Regions from separate parts of the Paenibacillus sp. CFBP13512 genome, predicted to be linked through region 1. Evidence: riboswitches for the same ligand, from Rfam matches in the RefSeq annotation. Region 1 holds a riboswitch; each other region holds the start of a gene.
The links. Region 1 has a riboswitch for thiamine pyrophosphate ahead of PaeCFBP13512_RS04870 (thiamine phosphate synthase). Riboswitches for the same ligand answer to the same signal wherever they lie in the genome.
Positions count from the first base shown of each region.

Region 1 (3,151 bases):
AGCGTTTGAAAAACAGCAAGATTTTATCAAAAAACAAGAAGAATTTATTCAAAAAAATAAAGCACGTGCATCGACATCAGGACGTGCGAAAAGTCGTGAAAAGCAATTAAATCGGATCGAGCGAATCGACAAACCGGAAGAATTTGCAAAGCCGACATTTAATTTCAAAGAAGCACGTGCAAGTAGTAAAACGGTATTTGAAGGTAAAGACTTCGAGATCGGTTATACTCACGCTTTATTGCCTAAAATGACTATGAATATTGAACGTGGCGAGAAAATTGCTATCGTAGGTTGTAATGGTGTAGGTAAATCAACTTTGCTCAAAACAATTCTAGGTAAACTTCAACCGGTTAGTGGTAAAACGTATCTTGGCGATTATTTACATTCGGCTTATTTTGAGCAAGAAGTACGCCCGGATCAATTGACACCGATTGATGAAGTATGGAATGAATTTTCTCATTTGAGTCAAAATGAAGTTCGAGGTCACCTAGCACGTTGTGGATTGAAAAATGAGCATATTACACGTCCTATGCGTATGTTAAGTGGTGGAGAGCAAGCGAAAGTACGCTTATGCAAACTTTTATTACGTGAAAGCAACTGGGTACTTTTCGATGAGCCTACCAATCACTTGGATGTTCATGCTAAAAACGAACTGAAACGTGCTTTAAAAGCATACAAAGGTACGATCTTGCTTGTTTCTCATGAACCTGAATTTTATGAAGATTGGGTCACTAAAATTTGGGATGTTGAGCAATGGTCTGAAGCTAAAGCAAAATAATAGATGTATAAATATTTTTATAAATAAAGCTAACAATATCATTTATTTATAATAATTTTGGATGTATATTTGCTTTTGATTTACATTATTTGTATATTATATTTCTATAATGATTTGCTTTATCGAAATCTGTTTGCTAAGATGAATAACAAATCGAATAGCTTGAATGCACTAGGGGGGCCGCTTGAGGCTGAGATGAAAGTAGATATTGCTTTCGGACCCTTTGTACCTGATCTGGATCATACCAGCGTAGGGAAGTGGTAGCAGAGTTACGGAAATGTTAGATCATATTGCATGTACGATTAAGTCATTGACTGTATGGAGCAGAAATTATTTTATACAGAATTAGCTTATGAGGATTGTCGATATGTTGTCCGTTATTCTAATAATAATCTTGTTTGATCTCAGACAAGAATCATTATTTTCTAAGTTTATACTAGCCACTTCTTTATTCATAAGAAGTGGCTTTTTTGCGTTCACTTATACATATTTTGAGGGAAGGAGAGCATATATCTTATGGAGCTTCATGCCATCAGTACAGGTCAACAATCGATCGATCAGCTTGTAAAGATAGCTTCCCAGATCTATTCATGGACAACCGCTATTCATATTCGTGAAAAAAAGTGGTCTGATTCTCAGATCATTGATGCTGTCCAGCAGTTGATTCATACAGGAGTGCCACGATCCAAAATCAGGATCAATAGCCGATCTCAATTAGCAGTGGATCTGAATATAGGTGGTGTGCATTTAAGTGAACATATGTCTTATATAACTACAGATGATCCTCTTTCAAGATGGAAAGTCGGGCGATCTGTTCATAGCATAGAGCAAGCATTACAAGCTCAAGATGAAGGGGTAGATTATCTTTTTTATGGACATATTTATGCGACTACTTCTAAGCCAGATCTGAGTCCACGAGGATTAGATCAATTAGAAAAGCTTTGTCATGCTGTATCTATACCTGTGATTGCTATAGGTGGTATTCAACCCGAACATTGCCAAGACATTCATCAAGCAGGTGCTACAGGAATAGCTGTCATGTCGGGTATTTTTGAAGCGGAACATCCACAGCATGTCTGTCGGTTATATAACGAAAGTATTCAACAAGTTACTTTTACCGATCTACAATCACAATCATTAGGAAAGAAGTGAATCGGCGGATGGTTCATCTATCGAATGGTAAGACTAATCATTATGACGTGATCGTTGTAGGCGCTGGCGTTATCGGTGCTGCGCTTGCTTATGAACTGGTACAACAAGGAGTCAAAGTCGCTTTGCTGGAAAAAAATCAACCCGCTTCTGGTGCGTCAGGGGCAGCAGGTGGAATGTTAGCGGCTCATTCAGAACATTTCGCTCATCAAGAGTTGTATCAATTGGCATTATACAGTCAATCGCTCTATAGCAAGCTGGCTACTGATCTATTGGAGCAGACAGGGATTGATATTGGACTGCGAACAGAAGGATTTTTGCTACCCATGACTGCTGTTCCTACACATACTGATTCCCAAGTAGATCGCAAAGAGTGGTGGAGTCCTTCACATTTAGCACAAGTGGAGCCATATATTTATGCTCCTTCTGGCATGATCTACAATCCAGATGAACCGCAATTAATTCCAGCTTTGCTCAATCAAGCCCTTGTTCAAGCAGCGATTCAATATCATGTTGATTTTTATCCAGAGACTGAAGTATATCGCTTACTACATTCGCAAAAGAAAGATCATATTACAGGTGTAATCACTAACCAAGGGGAGATCTATGCTGAACAAGTAGTTTTAACAACAGGCTTGTGTACACAACAATTGTTAGCAACAGAGCAGTATCATTTGCCTTTTGTGCCGGTCAAAGGAGAATTAATCGAAGTTAGTACGCCTTCTCAGTATCTTGGACATACGATCTATGGAAAAGGCATTTATATGATTCCCAAAAGCGATCATCGAATCTGGATCGGAGCTACGAGTAAACCAGAACGTACAGATACAACAGTAGATATTTCTGCAATTGCTCAGTTGTTGTCTGGAGCGGAGCAATTTCTACCTGCGGTGGGATCAGCTACGTTTGAACGTTGTTGGTCAGGCATACGACCTGGAACACCGGATGAATTACCTTACTTGGGGCAAATTCAACCGCTCGCTGGATTATGGACAGCATCCGGTCATTATCGCAATGGAATGTTGTTGGCTGCTGGCACAGCAAAATGGATAGCAGAGGCACTCATAAACAATCATACAGGTCATATTCCCGATTGTTTTTCACCAGAACGAGCTTTACGAAAGTCGAAATCTCTATCAACTAAATCTTTATCTACAATCGAAGGAGTGTCTATATGGAATTAATAATTAATGGCAATCGGAAATATGTAGAACCTGAATACAA
Region 1 covers NZ_QGAD01000003.1:90,767-93,917, forward strand. The annotation lists gene PaeCFBP13512_RS23630 (ATP-binding cassette domain-containing protein) at 1-778, shown strand, start outside; TPP riboswitch at 942-1,051, shown strand; gene PaeCFBP13512_RS04870 (thiamine phosphate synthase) at 1,295-1,930, shown strand; gene thiO (glycine oxidase ThiO) at 1,939-3,111, shown strand; gene thiS (sulfur carrier protein ThiS) at 3,102-3,151, shown strand, end outside.

Region 2 (3,151 bases), on a different contig from region 1:
CACGCCGGATGCTTGAATCACTTCAATCGCCCGATCTACATAATCATAAGAGTTCTCGCCTGCTTGTGTTTTGGGAATTACTTGAATACTGAGTAACGTATGTGCCATTCTATCCATCTCCTTATTCTCTATTTAGTCGTTGCCGCAGGTAAATAATCATTGGTATAGGCTTTAGTTGCATCTAATGGACTATCGAGCAATTTTTGCTTGAACATCCAGTTGGCATATCCTTCCCAGACGGATTGTTTTTGTTCACCCCAGCGTGGTGCATCATCTTGATAACGTGGAGATAACCATTCTTGACTGGCTTTTACTAATTTAGGATCAAGATCAGGAACAGCTTTGAGCAAGATATCCGCAGATTCGTCTGGATGCGCAATCGCATATTCATACCCTTTACTGGTTGCCGCCATAAATGATTTGACCAATTCAGGATCGGTAGAGATCTGCTTCTCATTGGTTACGATAACAGGGGTATAGTAATCCAGTTGGTCAGAATAATCTTTAACATATAACATATCTAACGGCTGACCACGAAGTTCAGCTTCTATGCCTGTCCATGCGTAGAATATCCAGGCAAAGTCGATTCCTTTTTGTACTGCTGTAAAATAATCGGCATTCCCGATATTCACACTTTTAACTTTGCTAACATCGCCGCCGTCCGTGTCCATAATCGATTTCATGACAGCTTCTTCAACAGGAGAGCCCCAAGCGCCATAGGATTTGCCTTCCATATCTTTAGGCGTCTTGATCCCGCGATCTGTAGGTGCCGCGAAGCCAGAAGTATTATGTTGAATAACAGCAGCAAGCGAGACGAGTGGAACACCTTGAACTCTAGCTTGTGTGACACTTTCTTGGTAGCTGATTCCAAAAGGCACTTCACCAGAAGCGACCATCGTATCTGCTCCGCCTTGTCCGGGCGCTATAATTTCGACATTCAATCCTGCTTCTTTATAAAAGCCCTGTGCTTGGGCTACATATAAGCCGGTATGATTTGTATTAGGTGTCCAGTCTAGAACGACTTTGACATCTTTAAGTGCAGATGTATTGCCCGCTTCATCTGTTGTATTGGTTGTACTTGCTGCTGAACCACATGCAGTTGTGATCCATAATAAACCTACCATTAACCATGGTAAGCCTTTCCGCCACCCTTTTTTATTTCCAATCATCCTAACCCTTCTTTCTGTTCAATCAAATAGTAGAATCGGTCTTCACTTGATAAAAGGCATAAAAAAAACGCCCCCATCGGGACGACATAGGTGCAATTATAAGCTCAACATACAGCATATAACGACTTGTTACTTTCCTACGCTGGCATTATCCAGATCAGGTATAAGGGTCTGTATTTATCACAATACACTCTCAGCCAGTTGCAACTAGCTCCCCTGTACGTATGCGGTTTTTTTACATTGTAATTATAGACCAGAGGGTATCAACTGTCCAGTACAGAGAATGCGTTGTCATCAGCAATAGACAATCTATTTCGGTTCAGGAACTCTGTCTAAGGGTATTTACATATACGGAAGTTTGTAACTAATAAAGTTCCATTCAATCTTTTTCTATCATATCTATTTGATATACATAGACTAAGAAATTGAATACACCCATACGTTTATATACAGGAGGAGATTGATCATGAGTAAAACAGCTGAAGAACAAGCAATTTTGACTGCATTAGAAGGTAACCCATTTTGTGCACTAGGTACTGTAGAAAATGACAAACCTAAAGTACGTTATATGGCGCTATATAATGAAGGCTTAAATATTCATCTCGCGACGAACCGCAAAACACATAAAGTCGAAGAGTTAGAAAAAAATCCGAACTGTTATGTATTGTTGGGTTATGAAAAAGGCGGCACAAGTCAAGTCGTTGAAATTGAAGGCGTAAGTTCTGTATCTACAGACGACGAACTCAAAAAACGTGTCTGGAAAGAAGAATTTAAAGAATGGTTCTCCGGTCCAGAAGATCCTGATTATGTGATCCTAGATATCAAACCACAAACGATTGAATATACAGATAAAGATGGCAACAAACAAACTTGGACTGCATAATATTCTTTTTCAAAAGAATTAAATAGGCAGTAATAGTATAAAAAACTCGGGATTTGAATTTGCGAAACAAGTAAAATGAATGCAAAATTCAAATTCCGAGTTTTTTCGTCTTTTTATTTCCAGAAAAAGGATAAAATAGGTACTTGAGGAACTTGATAAGGTATGCCCAAATAAGGTATAAAAAGATAAGTAGAATTATTTTAGATCATAACATGTAAAATGCCGATGGTGGGATAAACTGAAAGTTCTTATTGTAGAACTGTAAAGGAACTATACTGGAGGTGGTTTCCTTGAATTTAAAACAGATTGAACAGCAGATCGAACAGGAACGCCGCATACTGAACCAGATGGCAGAAGAACACGGAGTACGTGATTATCGTGTGTTGGATCAGTCCGAGCAATTAGATCGAATTTTAGATATGTATTTTCAATATAAAGATCAAGATGCCGATTTTTTAATACCTTAATGTATAGATTTTATGAAAAGAAACATGACACAATCATGTAAAATATAGAATTTTTCGTAAAATAAATATCATTTTCATAAAAAATAGAACTAATAACCCTTCAAATATATCAGCTGATAGTATACAATTCTATCATGCGTTTCTTTTGGTAGCCTTTTCTTCTTTATCTTGCCTATTCTATAAATAGATTACAATATATAATGTAATCGTTTTAAAACAGCATGAATTATGGTTAAGCGAGTTATTCATGCTGATAATACATATCGGGCGCAGAGATAAAGTCGTAAAAGGTCAAGCAAATGCGAATATATTTGGGAGGGGTTTTTTATTTTGAACTTAGGAAACAAAACATTTAAAAAAGCAATTACTGTCATCGCAGCGCTGCAATTGTTTGCAGTGTCGGCAGTTCCTGCTTTTGCAGCAGAAACCACTTCTTCTGAATCTACAGTGAAATTGCGTTTGTTGGAGACAACAGATATTCATGTTAACGTAATGAACTATGATTACTACTCAGATGCAACTACAGATCAATACGGTTACGCTAAAACAGCGACATTGATCAAAAATGCTCGTGCAGAAGCAACCAATAGTGTATTGATTGATAACGGTGATCTATTGCAGGGTAATCCGTT
Region 2 covers NZ_QGAD01000011.1:13,797-16,947, reverse strand. The annotation lists gene PaeCFBP13512_RS15760 (MTH1187 family thiamine-binding protein) at 1-108, opposite strand, end outside; gene PaeCFBP13512_RS15755 (ABC transporter substrate-binding protein) at 129-1,169, opposite strand; TPP riboswitch at 1,286-1,397, opposite strand; gene PaeCFBP13512_RS15750 (pyridoxamine 5'-phosphate oxidase family protein) at 1,636-2,052, shown strand; gene PaeCFBP13512_RS15745 (aspartyl-phosphate phosphatase Spo0E family protein) at 2,343-2,519, shown strand; gene PaeCFBP13512_RS15740 (bifunctional 2',3'-cyclic-nucleotide 2'-phosphodiesterase/3'-nucleotidase) at 2,850-3,151, shown strand, end outside.
Region 2: linked by a shared signal. The riboswitch ahead of PaeCFBP13512_RS15755 (ABC transporter substrate-binding protein) and the one ahead of PaeCFBP13512_RS04870 (thiamine phosphate synthase) in region 1 are both predicted to bind thiamine pyrophosphate.

Region 3 (3,151 bases), on a different contig from region 1:
ACCAATTCAGGCTCGGTACGGATGATTCGAGCACCTAGATTCAGCATCCATGTGGAAGCAGGCAGACCGCCTTTACGATGCATCACTTTGCGCATGGTCGCCATCAGTTCCCGATTGGTGACTGGATTCGGTGACGTACAGTTAAATACTCCTTCCAGAGATTCCCACTCTTGAATAAATAAAATAATTTGGAATAAATCTTCAACATGAATCCAGCTAAACATCTGCTTGCCTGATCCTTGATGACCCCCTAGTCCAAAGCGAACAAGATTTTGAAAAGGAGTCATAACCCCACCGCCCGGACCGAGTACAATCGCTATTCGTAATGCCGCTTGTCGTGTATGAGGAAGGTTAAACGCGAAAAAAGCTTCTTCCCAAGCTTTGGCAACATCGACTGAAAAGCCAGTCCCGATCTCGCCTTTCGTCTCGGTCATCGGACGATCTTCTGCATGACGATAAATAGTCGCTGTACTGGAATTTATCCATACGGCAGGCGGATGTTCACAATCCAAGATAGCGTTTCCAAGAATCTGTGTGGTTTCTACTCGGGAATTCATAATTTCACGTTTGTTCTGCTCGTTATAACGACAATTGACCGATTTCCCCGCCAGATTAATCACCATCTCTGCGCCATCTAACGCTTGCACAATCCCTTGATAATCATCCCATGCGATATGTGGAGATTGTCTGGAAATGATCTGAACATCTATATCCATAGCTGTAAACTTTTTTTCCAAATACTGGCCGATAAATCCGGTACCGCCTGCTAATACTACTTTACGTGTCATCCCCATCAACTCACTTCTATTCAGATATTTTAATCTGCGTGCAAATACCTAATAATATCTATATTTTACACCATTTTATAAGTGTATAACGGTAAAAAAAGGAAACCACAAGATTCTTATAGCAGTTGACAGTCTCTTCAATCGTGTGTACAGTAAGATGCAAATGAATCGAATGACCACTAGGGGAGCCTTTGTGTAGGCTGAGACGGGAAGATCCCGGACCCTTGGAACCTGATCTAGTTCATACTAGCGTAGGAAAGTGGAGACTGTGCAAGAGTACCTGTACAATACGTACACCTATTCTGCCGCTCCATCACGGGGCGGCTTTTTTGCATGTATTTTTCCATATATTCCAGCAGTGGTCCTTCTTTATTAACCAAGCATCGATCCTGATGCTTCAATCTAAGGAGGATACAATTATGACATTTTCACAGGAAATTAGACAGGCAGCAGACCCTATTTTTGAAGCGATTTTCAATCATCCCTTTGTTCAAGGCATTGCCAAAGGTGATCTGCGTAGTGAGCAGTTAATCCATTATGTAAAACAAGATTTTGAGTATTTGAATTCATTTATGCGTATCTATGGAACAGCGATTGCCAAGTGCCCAACACGCGAAGATATGGCGATGTTTAATGAACAGATTTCATTTGTGCTTCATAGTGAAATTCATCCTCATAATAATTTCTGTGATGTAGCAGGCGTAAGATATGAAGATTTACAAGGATACGCGCTTTCGCCTTCGTCTCATCATTATATTCGTCATATGTTAACGGTAGCTCATGAAGGTGATCTGGGTGATATTTTGGCTGTATTATTGCCTTGTCCGTGGACATACTGGGAAATTGGTGTGAAGTTACTGGAAGAGGTGAAGCCTGATGCATCTCATCCTTTTTATGATTGGATCAGCTTCTATGGCAATCGAACAGATACAATAACGCATCAATTTTGCGCTCGCTTAGATCAATGGGCAGAGCAGACAACACCTGCACATCGTGCACGTATGAAAGAACATTTTCTACTGAGCTGTCAATTTGAATATATGTTCTGGGATATGGCTTACACGCTACAAGATTGGCCTGTACCGATGGAGGTTGCACGCGTATGAATGCTCAGCCGATCCATATGACATGGAAAATGAAAGAGGTTGTATTAACAGTTATTTTAGCCGTAGCTTGCGGTGTGATTTATCTAGGTTGGTCTACGTTATGGATACCGATCTCAGCACTGGTTGGACCGGTAGGTGCAGGATTTATGTTTGGCATCTGGATTATAGCAAGCCCGATTGTGGCTTATATTATTCGTAAGCCAGGGGCGGCATTGATCGCTGAAGTAGCGGCTGCGGCGGTAGAGCTATTAACCGGTAGTCATTTTGGCTTATCTGCCTTATTGATCGGTGTGTTTCAAGGGATTGGAGCAGAGATTGCTTTCGCTCTATTTGGCTACAAACGGTATAACTTGATGACTCTCATGTTGTCTGGTGCATTGGCAGCGGTAGGTGGAGTCCTTTATAACGTTATTGCTAACGGATTCGGTTACTATACAACTCAGGTATTGCTGTTAACGCTGATTATTCAAATGATCAGCGGAATGATCTTAGGTGGAGGGTTAGCCAAGATTGTCGTAGAAGCTTTGTGCAAAACAGGAGTGCTGGATCAATACGAAATTATGAAAGCACGGCGGAAGAAGGGAAAACCTAATGGAATCGCTTCTGGAGTGTAAAGACCTGTCGGTACGCTTTTATAATCGAGAAGCTAACGTTTTGAACGGTATTGATCTGTCGATCTCACGAGGTGAAAAAGTACTTATTTTGGGACCAAGTGGAAGTGGGAAGTCGACACTATTATCTGTGTTATCAGGCATTATTCCTGAACATGTAGAAGCCGAGGTGGAAGGTGAGATTCGATTAGCCCCTCAATGTGGAGTCATGTTCCAAGATCCAGATTCCCAGTTCTGCATGCTTCATGTGGATGAAGAGATCGCTTTTAGCTTAGAAAATCGCTTGATTCCCCGTACTCAAATGGATGCCATGATAGAGGCTGTCATGAAGCAAGTAGGTCTGGATATAGATGGGCATACGCCGATCGAGACATTGTCTGGTGGCATGAAGCAACGGTTAGCATTAGCCTGTCTGTTGGCGCTTGAACCAGAAGTTCTTTTTTTCGATGAACCGACTGCACAATTAGATCCAGTCAGTCGTAAAGAAATCTTTCAATTGCTACATGAGCTAGCAGATCAGCATGGACAGACAATGGTATTTGTCGAGCACACTTTAGATGGCTGTATACAGTGGATGGATCGAGTCATCCTTATGAATGCGCAAGGTATTATGATTGCGCAAGGAGAGCCAGCAGAGATGATCCAG
Region 3 covers NZ_QGAD01000009.1:197,910-201,060, reverse strand. The annotation lists gene PaeCFBP13512_RS14875 (TIGR01777 family oxidoreductase) at 1-788, opposite strand, end outside; TPP riboswitch at 960-1,063, shown strand; gene tenA (thiaminase II) at 1,208-1,894, shown strand; gene PaeCFBP13512_RS14865 (ECF transporter S component) at 1,912-2,508, shown strand; gene PaeCFBP13512_RS14860 (ABC transporter ATP-binding protein) at 2,486-3,151, shown strand, end outside.
Region 3: linked by a shared signal. The riboswitch ahead of tenA (thiaminase II) and the one ahead of PaeCFBP13512_RS04870 (thiamine phosphate synthase) in region 1 are both predicted to bind thiamine pyrophosphate.

Region 4 (3,151 bases), on a different contig from region 1:
TCTGGCTTAGACATTATAGACCCGGCTCCTTTGTTGATACGCAAAATGATTAGTAGGCCCATGATCGGAACCAATTCCCAGTCCATCTTCAATCGCGGCTTGAATAAATTGCTTGGCGGTATCTACAGCTTCATGGATCGATTTACCTTGAGCTAATGTTGCCGTTAATGCCGCTGAAAAAGTACAGCCTGTCCCATGCGTATGCATTGTATCAATACGCTGGCTTTCAAAATATTCAAAATGTTGTCCATCATACAACAAATCCACAACGGTTGAAGTCGATGCATCATGTCCACCTTTAATCACTACATACGTTGCACCCATATCAATTAACTGTGTGGCGGCTTGTTCACGCTGTTGCATGTTGGTGATCGATATCCCTGTGAGTAGCTCTGCTTCTGGTAAATTCGGAGTGATGATCTCTGCTAACGGAATCAGATCCGAGACGAGCGCTTGTAATGCTTCTTGTTGCAAAAGCACAGATCCGCCTTTGGCTACCATCACTGGATCAATCACTAGATGTTGCCACTGGTACTGTTTTACTTTTTGAGCGACATGACGAATAATCTCAGCGCTAAATAACATCCCTGTTTTGACAGCATGCGGTTGTAGATCTGTACCGATTGAATCCAATTGCTGAATAATACCTTCAATTTCTACCGGATAGACTCCTTGTACCCCTTTTGTATTTTGAGCCGTAACAGCAGTAAGAACAGACATACCATAGACTCCGAGTTCTTGAAATGTTTTGAGATCGGCTTGAATCCCTGCGCCTCCTCCACTGTCTGAACCAGCAATCGTTAAAGCTTGATATACATTCATCTTTTTCACTCCTTTGGATATATTAGATAGAAGATGTCGCGCTTATCTTGCCAAGCGCTAATCGTAAGATATTTTGTTACACAAAAATCACGTTTTATTTGATTAGAAGATGTCGCGCTTATCTTGCCAAGCGCTGGACTTTTGCGATTTTTGAATGGGTGGATACGATATCGGGTGTGACTAGAGAGAGTTGATTGATAAATTCGATCTGAAAGCTACCTGTGCCTTGTCCTGCGGTCTGTTGGTAAGCAATCTCTGCTGCGATACCGTAAAACGCTAGTGCTTCAACTACAGCGTTTAAGCGTTCTTGTGACTCTGTAGGATCAGCCACTGCGATAAATGCACCCACAACAGCACTGAGCAGGCAACCTCCGCCTGTGACCCGTGTTAAGATGCTGTGACTATTTGCAATGGTATAGGTGGTATTGCCATCAGTGACCACATCTTTTTCGCCTGTGATCGCTACGATACATTTCAATTGGCGAGCCGCTTGTTCAGCAATCTCGACCATATTTCCTTCGCCTGCTCCTGCATCTACGCCTTTGATATGCCATTGTTCGCCGATGACATTAGCGACTTCAGCCACATTGCCACGTAACACATCAATCTGGATATGCTCAGTAATCTGTATCGCTGACTGGGTACGATAAGGTGTCGCTCCTGCTCCTACCGGATCAAATACAACAGGTACACCTGCTTGATTGGCTGAGCGTCCTGCTTGGAGAATAGCTTCGACTGTATAAGGATCAAGCGTACCGATATTGAGCACCACAGCACTTGCCATTGCAGCCACATCTGTTACTTCTTCATGGGCATATGCCATAAAAGGAGAAGCGCCCAAAGCCAGCAATCCATTGGCTGTAAAATTAGTCACGACCATATTCGTAATATTATGAACAAGTGGATTTTGTGCTTGTACTTTTGCTAAAAAGCTCATTTGATTAGCCTCCTGTAATAAATAGATATTTTGCGATTACCTCATTCTATTTGGATTATATGTAGAAAAGGTTAGGGTTTATATTATAAGAGCTGAACGCAATAAAGACCCATCCATCTCTAAAGAGACAAATGGGTCAAACATTCATTCAGGTAGACATAACTTGAGTGAAAATTCAGCCTCCACTTCCCTCCGCTAGTATAATCCAGATCAGGTTCCAAGGGTCCGAAAATTCATTTTCGTCTCAGCCAACAGGCTCCCCTAGTGAAATCAGTAACTATTCAATTGTTCTTTCTTACCATACCACTGGTGAATGATCTGGTAAAGAGTGAGAAATTGGTTAATATCTTACTATACAAGCGCTTGGCGGTATAAGCGCTACTTCTTCTAGTCCAATCGAACATGATTTTTGCGATAGCAAAATATCTTACGATATAAGTGTTTATATTGCCAAACGCTTATATCATCCAGTGTTGCCAATCGGTCTGAGCCACTTCACGTCCTGTAAGCCATTGACGAGTTTTGTCCAGTAATTCACGTCGGTGTGTACCGTTAGAATACGTATGATCTGCTTGAAAAATGATCTCTTTATCACAGCGTCCTTCTGAACGTGTCCAGAATACTTTCTGATATAAAAAGGCATAATCGACAGGGATCACATCGTCGCCTGTTCCATGAATAACGAGCACATCGCCATTAAACTGCTTGGCTTCTTGAAACGGTTGATAATTGCCAAGTGAATCAAAGTATATCGGCGTAAATGAATACCCTAGATGGTCGGCTTTGCCTTCGATCACTGCTTGATCGTATTTGTCACGTCCTGTTAATTTGACGATATCGTTAAATGGATGCCCTACTGCTGACCAGAGCACCAGACTTTTGACACGTTGATCGCGTACCGATGTCAGAATCGCTACAGCTCCGCCCAAGCTATGTCCAATTAAAGTGACCCGTGTCGGATCAATATCACTGCAAGTCATCGCATAATCAAGTACAGTACGAGTCTGAGCAACCATTGATTCTAAGCCTTCATTGCCATATTCGCCGCTGCTTTCACCGCAACCTGCATAATCAAAACGAACCACCATATAACCGTCAGCCGCCAATTCACGGGCTGTACTAACAAATAGGCGATCCACTCCAATGCGGCTGCCTACAAAACCATGGCAGATCACAATCAGCGGTGTACGGCTTTTGCCCCGTCCGGCTAATTGCGGTTCCTGTTCTGGATAATGAATACTAGCTGTCAGATCCAAGTCGTGATGTCGAATGACGATATTACGTTCCATGATGATTCCTCCTTTTAAATAAACAATTCCGATCAGTTTAATGAGCTTTAATCTTGAAATCATATTATCATTAACGCTAGATCATTGTCAACGCAAGGAAAGT
Region 4 covers NZ_QGAD01000018.1:11,652-14,802, forward strand. The annotation lists gene thiE (thiamine phosphate synthase) at 1-14, opposite strand, end outside; gene thiD (bifunctional hydroxymethylpyrimidine kinase/phosphomethylpyrimidine kinase) at 7-822, opposite strand; gene thiM (hydroxyethylthiazole kinase) at 941-1,759, opposite strand; TPP riboswitch at 1,930-2,032, opposite strand; gene PaeCFBP13512_RS19365 (alpha/beta hydrolase) at 2,218-3,048, opposite strand.
Region 4: linked by a shared signal. The riboswitch ahead of thiM (hydroxyethylthiazole kinase) and the one ahead of PaeCFBP13512_RS04870 (thiamine phosphate synthase) in region 1 are both predicted to bind thiamine pyrophosphate.